DNA from 2 places in the Nonomuraea sp. B12E4 genome. Region 1 is predicted to be linked to the other one. Evidence: riboswitches for the same ligand, from Rfam matches in the RefSeq annotation. Region 1 holds a riboswitch; the other holds the start of a gene.

Evidence for each region. Region 1 has a riboswitch for cyclic di-AMP ahead of ABGB18_RS36095 (C40 family peptidase). Riboswitches for the same ligand answer to the same signal wherever they lie in the genome.
Region 2: another riboswitch for cyclic di-AMP. It lies ahead of ABGB18_RS03060 (CHAP domain-containing protein); the one in region 1 lies ahead of ABGB18_RS36095 (C40 family peptidase).

Annotation. Positions count from the first base shown of each region.
Region 1 covers NZ_JBDPME010000022.1:93,184-100,289, reverse strand. Annotated here, with positions in the region: gene ABGB18_RS36120 (Lsr2 family protein) at 1,167-1,499, opposite strand; gene ABGB18_RS36115 (RDD family protein) at 2,013-2,498, opposite strand; gene ABGB18_RS36110 (RDD family protein) at 2,623-3,159, opposite strand; gene ABGB18_RS36105 (hypothetical protein) at 3,214-4,086, shown strand; gene ABGB18_RS36100 (amino-acid N-acetyltransferase) at 4,097-4,666, opposite strand; cyclic di-AMP (ydaO/yuaA leader) riboswitch at 4,942-5,085, shown strand; gene ABGB18_RS36095 (C40 family peptidase) at 5,203-6,159, shown strand; gene ABGB18_RS36090 (LuxR C-terminal-related transcriptional regulator) at 6,185-6,397, opposite strand; gene ABGB18_RS36085 (cytochrome P450) at 6,675-7,106, shown strand, end outside.
Region 2 covers NZ_JBDPME010000001.1:665,486-672,591, reverse strand. Annotated here, with positions in the region: gene ABGB18_RS03070 (aldo/keto reductase) at 1-187, shown strand, start outside; gene ABGB18_RS03065 (Gfo/Idh/MocA family oxidoreductase) at 209-1,162, shown strand; cyclic di-AMP (ydaO/yuaA leader) riboswitch at 1,280-1,416, shown strand; gene ABGB18_RS03060 (CHAP domain-containing protein) at 1,428-2,108, shown strand; gene ABGB18_RS03055 (YoaK family protein) at 2,547-3,257, shown strand; partial or broken gene ABGB18_RS03050 (YciI family protein) at 3,414-3,554, shown strand; partial or broken gene ABGB18_RS03045 (RNA polymerase subunit sigma-24) at 3,599-3,859, shown strand; gene ABGB18_RS03040 (AraC family transcriptional regulator) at 3,883-4,659, opposite strand; gene ABGB18_RS03035 (SDR family oxidoreductase) at 4,760-5,623, shown strand; gene ABGB18_RS03030 (extracellular solute-binding protein) at 5,945-7,106, shown strand, end outside.

The DNA.
Region 1 (7,106 bases):
GGACACTCGAAGCGAGTAGGCGTTGGGGCGCCCCATCGCCCGCGCATCACAGATGCCCACGTCCCTATCTGTTACGTAATCATCCTATGTCCCGGCGTCAATGCTTGGCCAACCGATCGCGCTACGCCCCGAACACGGAACGACACTCAACGCACACCGAACTACCTGGTAAAACAGCGCGATCGGGTCAGCCGGGTTTACCGGCTTCATCCGTCGCCGCGCGATCGTTCATCGCGCGCCCTGCGACCGCGCGGACGCCTCGCTCGTCATCGGCGCGCCGCTTTCCCTCACTACGGTCGCCCACATTCGCCGCCGCGGCGCACGCACGGTCGTCCTCATTCCTCCGCCTCAGCGCTCAGGGGCGTGGTCTTTCGCCTCGTCCACGGGCGCCCTCATTCCCTCACCCCGAGGACACCACATTCCCGCCCACCGGTCGCACTTGCGGGCAGATCGCATTGGGCCCGAGCGCGGGGCGAGGCGGCATTGTGCCCGAAGCCGGCGGGATGCGGCATTGTGCGGCGCATGCTCGAGATCGAGGGTTATGCCCACCAGCCGTCCATCCCGACGGCACGGCATATGCCCCAGCAGAGCGCATCTCGCGCAGGAGCGGGTTATCCCACCGGTACGCACTCCCCTTGCACAGTCGGTAATCCGGCCGACGCCCATCCCCGGCGCAGACAGGTTATCCCCGTGGCATCCATCCGCCGCGCGGGCGGGTTATCCCCGCGACGCGCATCCCCAGCGCGGACGGCTTATCCGGGCGACTCACATCCCGAGCCGGACGGGTTTTGCGGCGTCAACCCGAGCCGGGATCGTGGTTAAGCGCTACAACACTCAGAGTGACACCCGCCGGGCTTTACCGGAGGCGCCGATTTCCCGGGATGGCCCGTTCCACCGGTGTCGCGGCACGGGCAGCGTACGTTGAATGAAGCGTGCCGAGCCGGAACGGCGGGCACACGCCGAACGCGACGCGACCAGATATGCGAGCCGCCCTCGGGGAAAGGCTCGGAGACCCAGCGCGCGTCCAAAACGTCCGCATATGGACGGAACACAAGATCATTCCCCGGACGTCCCATTCAAGAACGTCCCCGAAATGATCATGCGCTTATGGCGGTCGCCGGGGTCCTAGGCGAACATCATAAGCGCATGGTCAGGAGATGACCCGCTCAGTGAGCCGCTTCGTACTTCTCCACGACCGTGGAGGCGATGCGGCCGCGCTCGCTCACAGGCAGGCCGTGAGCCTTGGCCCACTGCCGGATCTCCGAGCTCTTCTCGCGGCTCATCGCCCTGCTGCCGCCGCGACCACGACGACGCACGGAGACGGCGCCCGCCCGGCGTGCGTGCTGCACGAAAGGCGTGAGCGCGTCCCTCAGCTTCTTCGCGTTAAGGTCGCTGAGGTCAATCTCATAGGTGGAGCCGTCAATAGCGAAGCTGACCGTCTCATTGGCCTCGCCCCCATCGAGGTCATCGATGAGAATCTCCTGGATCTGCTTGGCCATGTACGCAATCCTTTCCCGGAGCATTGTTTCATTCGCCTGCCCAAACATATACCCGGAAAGGCGCGGAGACAATTCAGCGTACGGGGATTCGGCTGACTGGCCGATCAGTTCCCCTTCTCCGCCTGATCCTCAGGCTTTGGCCGGTGCCCGGGCCCCTCGGACCGGACCAACTTCACTACGCCAAAGATGAAGGCACCCCCCACCACGAGCGGGGGGATGAGCGCTGACAATACGTCTGTTAGGGCTTCCATTCGTCCTCGCCTCCACGGCTGGCAGGGTTTCGGGGGCGCTTTATCGCGGGGGTGCGCGGCCGACGGGAGCGTCGAGCTCCTCTGCGACGCCCGGCCACAACCACCCGCAACCGACCATAGCGGCACACACATGCCCTGCGTGTCACAGGGGCGCCATCATCCGGCAACCTGGACGTCCCATAGCCTAATGGCAGTCTCTCCAGGCTCCTTACCGGATCAAGGGAAAATTTTGCGAAAAGCCATCCGCCCAGGTACGGATGGCTCAGCGAAGATCTTTAACGACGCGCGTTCCGGCCTGCCTGTCGTGCGGACCACGCTCCAGCGGCTTGTCGATCAGGATGAGCAGCCCCACGCCGAACAGCAGCATTCCGGCCAGCAGATTGGCCACCGGAATGCCCATCAGCATCACTGGTCCCGGATAGACCAGGGCTCGTTTGAGCAGCGCCCATGACGGGCGGCCTCCCGGCGCCAGGCGAATCCGCATGATCGCCTTCCCGAACGTCCGGCCGTGCCGGTAATGGGCCTGCCAGTCGTAGCAGGCATAACCGAGCCCAGCCGCCAGCCAGGCGAACACACCCGGCAACCGCCCCTCGAACACCTCCAGCACCCCGACAGTTCGGAAGATGCCCCACAGCGCGATGAACAGAATGTAATAGAAGACCCCGAAGACGAGCGCTTCAATCAGCCGTGCCGCGAGCCGTTCCCACCATTCCGCGGGCAGTGCGCCCGCCCCCGGCGTCCCGGCCATAACCCCCACCTCGCGTCATCGACGGCCCCAATCGGGAGTGCAGGTCCCCCCATTTTGGTACGGCCCCCACACACAAAACAGAGGCCGGCGGGAAGCCGGCCCCTGTTTTACGCTGTCGCGCGAGCTACTTGATCTTCACCACGACGGTTCCCGAGATCTTGTCCGCGAACGTCTGCTGCAGCGGCTTGTCCCAGAGCTGCGACGCGCCGTTGACCGCCAGCGCGGCGTAGGCGAGCAGTGCGGTGAGGAAGCTGAAGAGCCCAAGTGGGATCGCGCTGATCACCCACCCCCCCCAGGTCACCGCGCCACGCTTGAACGCCATGTCGACCGGCAGGCCACCAGGCTGTATCCCCTGCCCCACGGGGACGACCTTGATGCCCATGACCAGCTTGCCCACGGTCTGGCCGTTCATCTTCAGCATGAAGAACTCGTAGGCCACCCAGATCGCCGTAACGATGATGGTCGCCAGAGCGGTCACAACTCCTGAGGGCAGGAAGCCGGAACTACTACCATCCAGCGAGGAGTAGCTGACCGCGAAGATCGCGAGCATGATGAAACTGACCACGAAGCTCACGATGCCCAGGATGACGCCGTCGATGATCCTGGCCACCAGCCGCTGCCACCACTCCGCCAGCGGGGCCGGAGCGCCGGGGGGCTGCATACCCACGGGCTGACCATAGGGCTGGCCGTAGCCGGGCTGCTGCGGCTGGCCGTATTGGGCGTACTGCTGGTCACCGTACTGCTGCCCGTACTGCTGCTGCTGACCGTAACCGGGCTGCGCGTATCCGGGCTGGGACTGCTGACCGTAGCCCTGCTGCTGGCCGTAGCCTTGCTGGCCCGACTGCGGCTGCTGACCGTAGCCCTGCTGCCCATAGCCCTGCTGGCCGTAGTCGGGCTGCGCCTGCTGCTGACCGTAGTCCGGCTGGGACTGCTGCTGCTGACCGTAGCCCTGCTGCCCATAGCCCTGCTGGCCGTAGTCGGGCTGCGCCTGCTGCTGACCGTAGTCCGGCTGGGACTGCTGCTGCTGACCATAGCCCTGCTGACCCGACTGCGGCTGCTGCCCATATTGAGGCTGCTGGCCGTAGCCCTGCTGACCATAGTCCGGCTGGGACTGCTGCTGCTGACCGTAGCCGGGCTGCTGCCCGTGCTGAGGCTGCTGGCCGTAGCCCTGCTGACCATAGTCCGGCTGGGACCCCTGCTGCTGACCGTACCCCTGCTGCTGCCCGTATTGAGGCTGCTGCCCGTACTGGGGCTGCCCGTACTGCGGCTGCTGGCCATACTGCTGTTGCTGGCCGTATTGGGGCTGCTGGCCATAGCCCTGTTGCTGGCCGTAGCCCTGCTGCTGCCCGTACGGGGGCTGCCCGAAGGCGTCGTCCGCCCGGTAGCCGACCACAGTGGCGTCGGGGTCGGGCTCGCCCTGGCGGCGGCCCGCGTTGTGCCCATAGTCCGGCGTGCCAGGTGCAGAGTTCTCGCCGGAATCGTCCTGTGGATACGGCGGCTGTCCGGTGCTCACCGTGTCACCTCGCTTCGAGTGCGCGTGTGGCACATGTCAGGACACATGCCTGTGCTGCCCAACGTATCGACATAGGTATCAACAATCACCTTTCCATGCGGTCAAGGTCCGCGTCACCCGATGTCAGATGGAGCAGCATGCGGGTGTTGCCGAGGGTGTTCGGCTTGACGTGTTCCAGGTCGAGGAACTCCGCCACACCCTCGTCGTACGAGGCCAGCAGTTCGGCGTAGACCTCGGGAGAGACCGGGGTGCCCTGGATCGGGCGGAAACCGTGCCGGGCGAAGAAGTCGACCTCAAAAGTCAGACAGAATACACGCCGCAGTCCCAGATCCTTCGCTTGCTGTATAAGCGCCGAGACGATACGGCGGCCGACGCCCAGACCTCGGCACTCGGGAGCCACAGCCACCGTACGGACCTCGGCGAGGTCCTCCCAGAGCACGTGGAGCGCGCCACAGCCGACGACCTTCCCGTCCCGCTCGGCCACCCAGAACTCCTGCACGTCCTCGTACAGCGTCACCGTGGCCTTCTCCAGGAGCCGCGGGCCCGCGCCCGCGTAGGTGTCCACCAGACGCCGGACCGTGTGTACGTCGGGCGTGCGGGCACGCCGGACCACCACCGCGGTCTCGGACGCTGTCAGTTCGGCCACCTGCTCCATGGCTCTCCAGGGTACAGATGTCATTACGGCTCAGCCCTAACTCCCATGTCTCGGCCCATCCTGTTACATCACGTGGCCGAACGAGCACGCCTCACCCTCGGATCAGCGCTCGGCCCAAGCGCGGGCAAAGAGGACATAAGGTCGGTTCTGCACGGGTGCCCACGAGATCACCTTGTGACCCTTCAGTTGTGAAACCTCTACGTACTTGGCAGTTCTGGTTGAGCACGAACCCGGAGTGCATTAGTGTCCAGCGACAATGTTCCCCGCGTGTCGCGCGCGGGGACACGCTCAATCCCCCGCGAGGGGAGCCGGGGAACCGCCGGTGGCGCGAGCCACCACCTGGGGTGAATCCGAGTCTCGGTAGGGCTGCTCCGGCCCGAACCCGTCAGCTAACCCGGTAGGCGTCGATGGAAGGAGCTTGGTTGGTGAAGCGCACGCTCGGCCGTGGGGGGAAGTCGGCGGGCAGACACGCCCGCCCTCCGGAACGCGCTCGGCGAGAGCGCCGCCTCGACCGTCCCAGATGGGGCCGTCTAGGTGTGGTAAGCGTCACAATCGCCGCGCTGCTGTTCGCCATCCCGGTCGGTTCCGCGTCCGCGGACCCCAAGCCCTCCCTCAAGGAGCTCGCCGACCAGGTCGAGAAGATGCACACCGAGATCGAGACGCTGAGCGAGCAGTACAACGGCCAGCGGGAGAAGCTCAAGGCCGCGAAGAAGTCCTCCGAGGTCGCACAGCGCACGCTGGCGACCAGCGAAGCCGATCTCGCCACCAAGCGCGCCAAGGCCGTCCTGCTCGCCCAGAACTCGTACATGACGGGCGGCCTGGCCAACCCGCTGGCGCTCATGACCTCCGGCGACCCCGAGAACTTCCTCGACCGGGCCGCCACCACGTACGCGCTCGAACAGCAGCAGGGCGAGGAGGTCAACCAGGTCACCAGGGCCATGGACGCCGCCGAACGCGCCCGAGCCGCCGCCAAGAAGCACATCGACGAGGTCCAGAAGCTCGTCTCCGAGCTGGAGTCCAGGCGGGACAAGATCACCAAGCTGGTCGCCAGGGTCGAGAGCAACCTCTACAGCCGCGCCCTGGGCGAGGCGGGCCGGCCGGGCACCCGCGCGACGCGCGTCAACCTGCCGGTCATCGGCGACGGCAAGGCCGCGCAGGCCGCGCGGTGGGCACTCACCCAGCAGCTCAAGCCGTACGTCTGGGGCGCCGAGGGCCCCGGCTCCTACGACTGCTCGGGCCTGGTGATGGCGGCCTACCAGCGGGTGGGCATCTCACTCCCGCACTACACCGGCAGCCAGTGGACCGCGGGCAGGCACATCTCGCGCTCCGAGCTACGCGCCGGCGACCTGGTGTTCTTCTACAACGACCTGCACCACGTGGGCATCTATCTGGGCGGCGGCATGATGGTGCACGCCCCTCAGACAGGCGACGTCGTGCGGATCGCGTCGCTGGCCAACCGGCCGTTCGCCGGCGCGGTACGCGTCGCCGACTAGTCCGCGCCGGCCGGAACGCGCGCCGTCAGATGAGCTGGCGGCGCGCCGCCCACGCCACGGCCTCGATCGCGGTGGCCACGCCGATGCGGTCGCAGATCCCTCGCAACCGCCGGCGTACTGTGCGCCCGCTGATATCCAGACGTCTGCCCACCCGATCCACCGTGACTCCCTTGGCCAGCTCCGCGAGCAGCGCCAAATCAGCATGGCTTAGCTCAACACCTTCAGTGAGCACATCCATCGGGAGCCCTCCCCCCCAACAGCAGAACTCGGACCTCGCAGATAGGCCAAAGCCGCTCCTCGCAGACGGTAAACGCATCCTGGAAAGGTCGTCAAGCACGATAATTCACGCCCTTGACGATTGCTATTGACATGATCCGATATATGTGACGTACTCGCCATATGTCGACGGCGCCACCATCACAATGAGTGATTCCACTGTGCCTACGGGCGCACCGGATCCGCCATCGATGGGCCCGGCCGACGTCCTGGGTTTTGATCCATTCGATCCGGATTTTGTGCGCGATCCATATGCCTGTTATCGCGAGCTGAGCGAGCGCGGCGCGATCTTCCACACCCGGGCGGGGCTGCTCGTCGCCACCACCCACGAGTTGTGCGCGACCCTGCTCCGCGACCCGCGCTTCGGCCGCGGCTCCGACCCGCTGGACGGCAACGGCGCAGGTGAGCCGGTGGACTCGTTCCTCCGGCTGGACCCGCCGGACCACACCAGGCTGCGCGCTCTGGTCAGCGGAGCCTTCACCCCGCGCATGATCGAACGACTCCGGCCGCGCATCGAGTCGATCACCGCGGAGCTGATCGTCGCACTGCCGGAAGAGGCGGACATCGTTTCCGGTCTCGCCTACCCGCTGCCCGTCATGGTGATCACAGAGCTGCTCGGGGTTCCGCCGGAAGATCACGTACGATTCCGTAATTGGAGCGATACACTCGCC
Region 2 (7,106 bases), on a different contig from region 1:
GATCGTGCTCCGCTGGCACCTGCAGCTCGGCAACGTCGTCATCCCCAAGTCGGCGACGCCGTCCCGGATCGCCGAGAACATCGACGTCTTCGACTTCCTCCTCGATCCCGAGGACATGGCGGCCATCGGCGCGCTGAACAGGGGGCAGCGCATCGGGCCCGACCCCGACACGTTCAATGTGAGCTGAAACGTCGTAACATTCTCCCCCGTGCGGGAGTTTGCGTGGGGTATAGCGGCGACGGGCGGCATCGCGCGTACGGTCGGGGCGGCGATCGTGGCCGAGCCCGGGATGCGGGTGGCCGCCGTCGGGTCCAGGGTGCTGAGCCGGGCGCAGGCCCTGGCCGCCACGTTGGGGGCGGAGTCGGCCTACGACTCCTATGAGCGGCTGTGCGCCGACCCGGCGGTGGACGCGATCTACGTGGCGACGCCGCATGCCCAGCACCTGGAGGTGGCCGAGGCGGCCATCGCCGCCGGCAAGTCCGTGCTGTGCGAGAAGCCGCTGGCCGCCACCGTGGCCGACGCCGAGCGCATGGTACGCCTGGCGCGCGAGGCGGGCGTGTTCCTCATGGAGGCCATGTGGATGCGCTTCAACCCGCTGATCCAGGCCATCGCGGCCGATCCGCGCTTCGGCGACCTGCGCTCGGTGCAGGCCTCCTTCGGCTTCAGCCACCCCTACGACCCGGCACACCGGCTGTGGGCGCCCGAGCTGGGCGGCGGCGCCCTGCTCGACCTCGGGATCTACCCGTTCGGGCTGGCCCAGCTACTCCTCGGCATGCCCTCCGGCCTGCGGGTCACCGGCTCGCTGGCGCCGAGCGGGGTGGACGCGGAGGCGGCCGGTGTCCTGTTGTATCCGGAGGGCCGGCGGGCCCTGGTGGAGACGTCGCTGGTGGGCGACTACCCCAACAGCGCCAGTGTCGTGGGCACCCGGATGCGGGCCGACATCCTGGCGCCGTTCTGGGCCCCGCGGCGGATCCTGTTCTCCGGGCCCGGCATGGAGCCGGAGGAGCACGTGCTGAATCCCGCCGACAACGGGTACGCCGGCGAGCTGCGCGAGGTCCGGGCCGCGACGGCCGAGGGCCGGACCGAATCCCTGATCATGCCGCTTGACGAGTCCCTTGCCATGATGGGCCTGCTGGCCGACGCTCGGAAACAACTTGGCTAGCCATGCCTTTATGGACTTGTAATCCACTTGCCTGATGTATTACCTTATGGGGCATTCGGAGATAAACATCCGGTTTGTCCGGATTTATCCGACCATCGTTTGGAAGATCACAGGAACGTCCTGTGACCGCTGAATCCGCCTCCGGGCGGAACCGGGGACCCACGTCCTTGGGGTGAATCGGCACTCCGGTGCCGTAGGGCAGCTTCCACGCCCGAACCCGTCAGCTAACCCGGTAAGCGGCATGGAAGCAAGGAGCGCCCCCTCGATGGCTACGCATCCCTGTACGACCTCGCCGAAGACGCACCTCGCCCGCGCCGCCCTCGGTGTGGCCGTCGCCGCCGCGGTCTTCGGCGGCCAGGTCACCGCCGCCGGCGCCGACACCGGCCACGAGCAGCCGGCCGCCGTCACCGTCCACGAGCAGCCGGCCGCCGACAAGCCGGAGAAGGCGCCCATCACGGCCACCGCCGCGCAGGTCCTCGCGCTCGCCCGATCCCAGATCGGCACCTCCGAGGACGCCGACGGCGGCGGCACCAAGTACCAGAAGTGGTACGCCGCCTCCCCCCGCGCCGAGGAGACCGTCGCCCGCGACGGCGGCACCACGGCGGGCTACCTGAACGCCGCCTGGTGCTCGATGTTCGTCTCCTGGGTCGGAGACCACATCGGCGCCCCCAGCCTCGTCGGCTGGGACGCCTACACCGTCGCCCACGCCGAGTGGTTCGCGGCCAACAACCGCTTCGGCGACAAGCCCAAGCCCGGTGCCGTCGTCTTCTTCTCCTGGAGCGGCAGCAAGAACATGGACGACATCCAGCACGTCGGCTTCGTCGTCAAGGACAACGGGGACGGCACCATCTCGACGATCGAGGGCAACACCCGGGGCCAGGTGGCCGCCCGGGTCCGCCCGAAGTCCCAGGTCGTCGGCTACGGCTACCCGGACTACGCGGCCTGACCACCCGGGGCCCCGCCGGACACGATGTGAGCGCGCGCCTTTCGCCCGAGGCGCGCGCTCACATCGCGTCCGGGGGCGATCTACCCCGGGCGGCAGGGTCGCGCGACGGCCGCGTTCGTCGCAAGCGCACGACAGCGGAATCACCGGGGCCGCCAAGACGGCGGGTTTGCCCGGCCCGCTGAGTGGCTACGAGTATCCGGCGGCACTGTCATCAGCGGAAACCCGCCGACAACACACCGCGGCACCGCCGGCGCGCCACCACCGTGGGCGCCACAGGGGCGCCGCAGTGGGTGCCCACACCGGACATCACTGTGGGCGCCGCAGGGGGCGCCGCAGGGGGCGCCACATGTGTCGCCGCCACGCCGCCGAGGAGACCCGCATGAGAGCCGACCCGCGACCCCGCCGGTCCGCCGGCGTCCGCCGTACCGGAGGTCGTGGGTGAGGGGCGGGCTGAGGCGGATCGCCGACGCGCTGTTCCCCGGGGGAGAGAACCCGCACGGCGAGCTGCCGGCCCTGCTGATCGTGCTGACCCTGGTGAGCGGCCTGGTGGACGCCGTCAGCTTCCTCGGCCTGGGCCGGGTCTTCGTCGCCAACATGACCGGCAACGTGGCCTTCCTCGGCTTCGCCCTGGCCGGCGACAACCAGCTGGCGGTCTGGGCCCCGCCGCTGGCCCTGGCCGCCTTCGCCGGCGGCGCGTGGAGCGCCGGACGGCTGACCGGGCTGCTCGCGGACGCGCGGCGGGAGTTCGTCATCCTCACGGTCGCGCACGCGTTCCTCGTGGCCGCCGCGCTCGCGCTGGCCCAGCTCGCCGGGCACCGCGAGCCGGTCGTCCAGGCGGTGCTCATCGCCCTGCTGGCCTGGGGCATGGGTTTGCAGAACGCCTCCGTGCGCAGGGCGGGGGTGCCCGACATGACCACCACCGTGCTCACCCGTACCATCACGGGCCTCATCGTCGACCCGCCGGGGCGGGCCGCCCGGCGGCGGCAGGCCGTGTCGGTCCTCACCCTGCTCGCCGGCGCGCTGGCCGGCGCCGCGCTGAACCTGACCGTCGGACCGGTGCCGGCGCTGGCGGTGGCCCTGGTCCTGCTCGTACTCGTCGCCGTCACGACCCCCCGCACGCCTGGGCCCCCGGCCCCGGCGGGAACGTAGGCGGCCGCCTTTACCATGTAGATTTCTTGAGGATCTTGACACGGTGGATTCCTCGGTGGCCGGCGGCGCGGCGGAGGTGTCGATCCGCCGCGGAGTCGTTCGACGCGTCGACGGGACCGGCGGGTGGCCGGGACACACGAAAAGGAGATCATCTCGATGAAGTTCATGATCGTGGGCAAGGCCGGCGTGGAGACCGAGGCCGGGGTGCTGCTGGCGGCCGAGGGCCTCTACCCGAGCTCGGAGGGGGCGCGGATCGCCTACAGCGGAGGCCGGGCGAGCGTGATCGACGGGCCGTTCACCGAGGCCAAGGAGCTGATCGCCGGGTTCTGGCTGATCCAATGTCCCGCTCCCCCATCGTCGAGCTCAACCGGGCCGTCGCGCTCTCCATGGCGTACGGGCCGGAGGTGGGCCTCGGCCTGCTCGACCAGATCGTGGACGAGCCGTCGCTCAAGGACTACCACCTGCTGCCGAGCGTGCGGGGTGACCTGCTGTTCAAACTGGGACGGACCCGGGAGGCCCGCGCCGAGTTCGGGCGGGCGGCCTCGCTGACCCGCAACGCCCGCGAACGCGCCCTCCTGGAGGAACGCGCCGCCGCCTGCTGACGGGCCTCTCGCGGGGCGCAGGCTCAGCAGGTCTCCAGAGCCGGGAGGCGTCCGGCGAAGAACGCGCCCGGGGACACCCCCATCATGGTGCGGAACTCGGCGTTCATGTGCGACTGGTCGTAGTAGCCGGCCGCCGCGGCGAGCCGCGCCCAGCGCGGGGCCCTGGCCCGGCCGGCGGCGAGCACCCGGCGGATCCGCGCGATGCGCGCGAAACGCTTGGGCGGCAGCCCGACCCAGCCGGTGAACAGGTCACGCAGGTGCCGCTCGCTGACGGACAGCCGCCGGGCGATCCCGGCCACCGACTCCCGGCGCGGCCCGGGACCGTCGGCCAGGGCTTCGGCGGCGAGGCGTACCAGCTCGCTCCGGGCCAGGTCGGCGCTGCTCCGCGCGCGCAGGCGGGCCGACAGGGCCGCCTCGACCCGTTCGAGAAGCGCCCGCGGATCGACGCCCGTCTCCGCCGGCCCCTCCCACGGTCCGCCGCCCAGATCGCCGAGGTTGATCACTCGATCCACCAGCTCGCTCGCCTCGACCCCGAGCAGCAGTCTCGCCACCCCGGGGCGGAGCCGGATCCTGAGGCAGAGGGGGAATTCCTTGCCGGCATGGTAGGTGGCGCGGGTGCGCGGCCCGACCAGCAGCAGCTCGGCGCGGCGCGCGGCGGCCGTGCGGAGGACCAGCGCGGTGTCGCCGTCGGGGACGTGCACCAGCGGCTCCCGGCCGGCACACCCGCCACCGGAGGTCAGGACGGTGACGCCGCCGGCCCACCACCGCGGGGGCAGGTCCATGGGGGCTTCGGTGCTCACGGGCCTCACGTTATCCGGGCTCCACGGGGCCTCGACGACCGGGCCCGCTGTGCCGAAACTTCCTATAGGCGCTGGTGGGAGCGCTGGCAGGGTAATGACCATGATCCTTGTTACAGGTGCGACCGGCACGGTCGGCAGTGAGGTGGCCCGGTTGCTGGCGGCCGGGGGCGAGCGCGTACGGGCACTGACCCGGAATCCGGCGAAGGCGCCGGCGATGGCCGGTGTCGAGATGGTGCGGGGCGACTTCGACGACCCCGAGTCCCTGGCGTACGCCGCGGCGAAGGCGGAGGCGCTCTTCCTGCTCGACGCCCCGGGCCCGGAGGTGCCCCGGCACGACCAGGCCATGCTGGCGGCGGCGCGGACCGCGGGCGTGCGCAAGGTGGTGAAGATCTCGGCCATCGGCACCGGCGAGCGGGACGGCGCCGAGGTGGGGGACTGGCATCTGCCGGGAGAGCAGGCGCTGCGGTCGACCGGCACGCCGGATGGCTGGGTGTGGACGGTCCTGCGTCCTTCCAGTTTCGCCTCCAACGCCCTGGGATGGATCGAGCCGATCCGGTCCGGGGCCCCGATCCCCAACACCACCGGGAACGGCACGCAGGGCGTGATCGATCCGCGGGACGTGGCCGAGGTCGCCGTGCGGGCACTGACCTCCGACGACCATGCGGGCGAGGTGCTCACCCTCACGGGGCCGGAACTGCTGAGCGTCCCCGACCAGGCCGCACGGCTGGGCGAGGTGCTCGGGCGCCCGCTGGAGACGGTGGACGTGCCGCTGGAGACCTACCGTGAGGGCCTGCTGGCCGCCGGCCTGCACCCCGCCTTCGCCGAGGTGGCCGTCAGCGGCTCCCGCCTGGCCGCGGCGGGCGGGAACGCCCGCCTGACCGGGGACGTGGAACGGGTCCTGGGCCGCCCGGCCCGCTCCTTCACCGTCTGGGCGCGCGACCACCGCTCCGCCTTCGCGAGCTGACCGGCCCGCCCCGTGGCCTCCTCCGCGTGACTGGCCGGGTGACCGGGAGCCAGAGGAGGCTGTGCGGGTGACATGCCCTTGATGCGACACAAAAGATGTCTCTTGTGGTGGGAGCGCTCCCAATCAGGTCTTTGCGAGCTTTATCAGGAAAGCTCCCCTTCTTAGCGGCCTAAACGCCCCAGAGGTAACGGTTGCGTTTCGGCGCATTGACGCGCAGACCCCGTAAGTGCACCCTTTGTGGGAGCGCTCCCAAAGACCCCACCGCGGCGGGGCGCATGCCGCGGTGCATCTCCCCAACATTCACCCGAGAAGGGGTCCACCATGATGATCAGCAGGCGTCGCGGCGGTCTCGCCGCGGCCTCGGCCCTGGCCGTGGCGGTGCTGACCGTCGCGTCCTGTGGCTCCGGCAGCACCCCGGAGTCCAGCGCTCCCGCCTCGTCAGCGGCGGCCGAGCCCGTCACGATCCGCGTGCAGACCTTCGGCGGCGGCACCAACTTCGGCTACAAGAACGCCATCGCCAAGTGGAACGCCGAGCACAAGGACATCCAGATCAAGGAGGAGCACCTCACCGACCAGTTCGAGCAGCAGTACTGGCCGCAGATGATCCAGTGGTTGCAGGCCGGCAACGGCGCGGGCGACGTGGTCGGCATCGACGAGGGTGGCATGGGCCTGGCCAAGGCGCACCCCGAATGGTGGACCGATCTGAAGGAGTACGGCCTGGAGTCCCGCAAGGCGGACTTCCCCGCCTGGAAGTGGGAGAACGGCGTCACCGCCGACGGCAAGCTGTTCGGCCTGGGCACCGACATCGGCGGCATGAGCATCTGCTACCGCAAGGACCTGTTCGAGAAGGCCGGCCTGCCGGGCGACCGCGAGAAGGTCAGCGCCCTCTGGCCGACCTGGGACGAATTCATGAACGTCGGCAAGACGTTCCAGTCGAAGATCAAGGACAGCAAGTTCGCCGACGGCACGAACACGCTCTACCAGGTGGTCCTCTACCAGGAGGCGGCCAAGAACGGCAACGTCACCTACTTCGACAAGGACAACAACCTCATCGTCGACAAGAACCCGGCGGTGAAGGCGGGCTTCGACTTCGCCACGAAGATGAGCCAGCAGGGCCTGACCGCCAAGCTGCGCAACTTCACCGACGAGTGGGCGGCGGGCACCCAGAAGGGCTCGTTCGCCACGCTCGGCTGCCCGTCCTGGATGCTCGGCGTGGTCAGCGGCAACGCGGGCGACGCCGGCGCGGGCAAGTGGGACGTGGCCGCGGTGCCCGGCGGCGGCGGCAACTGGGGCGGCTCCTGGCTGGCCGTGCCCAAGCAGAGCAAGCACCCCAAGGAAGCCGCGATGGTCGCCGACTACCTGACCAGCGCGCAGACCGAGGCGAGCATCTTCACGGACTTCGGCAACATGCCGAGCAACACCAAGTCGCAGGCCGACCCCGCCGTGCAGGGCGCCAAGAACGAGTTCTTCAACGACGCCCCCA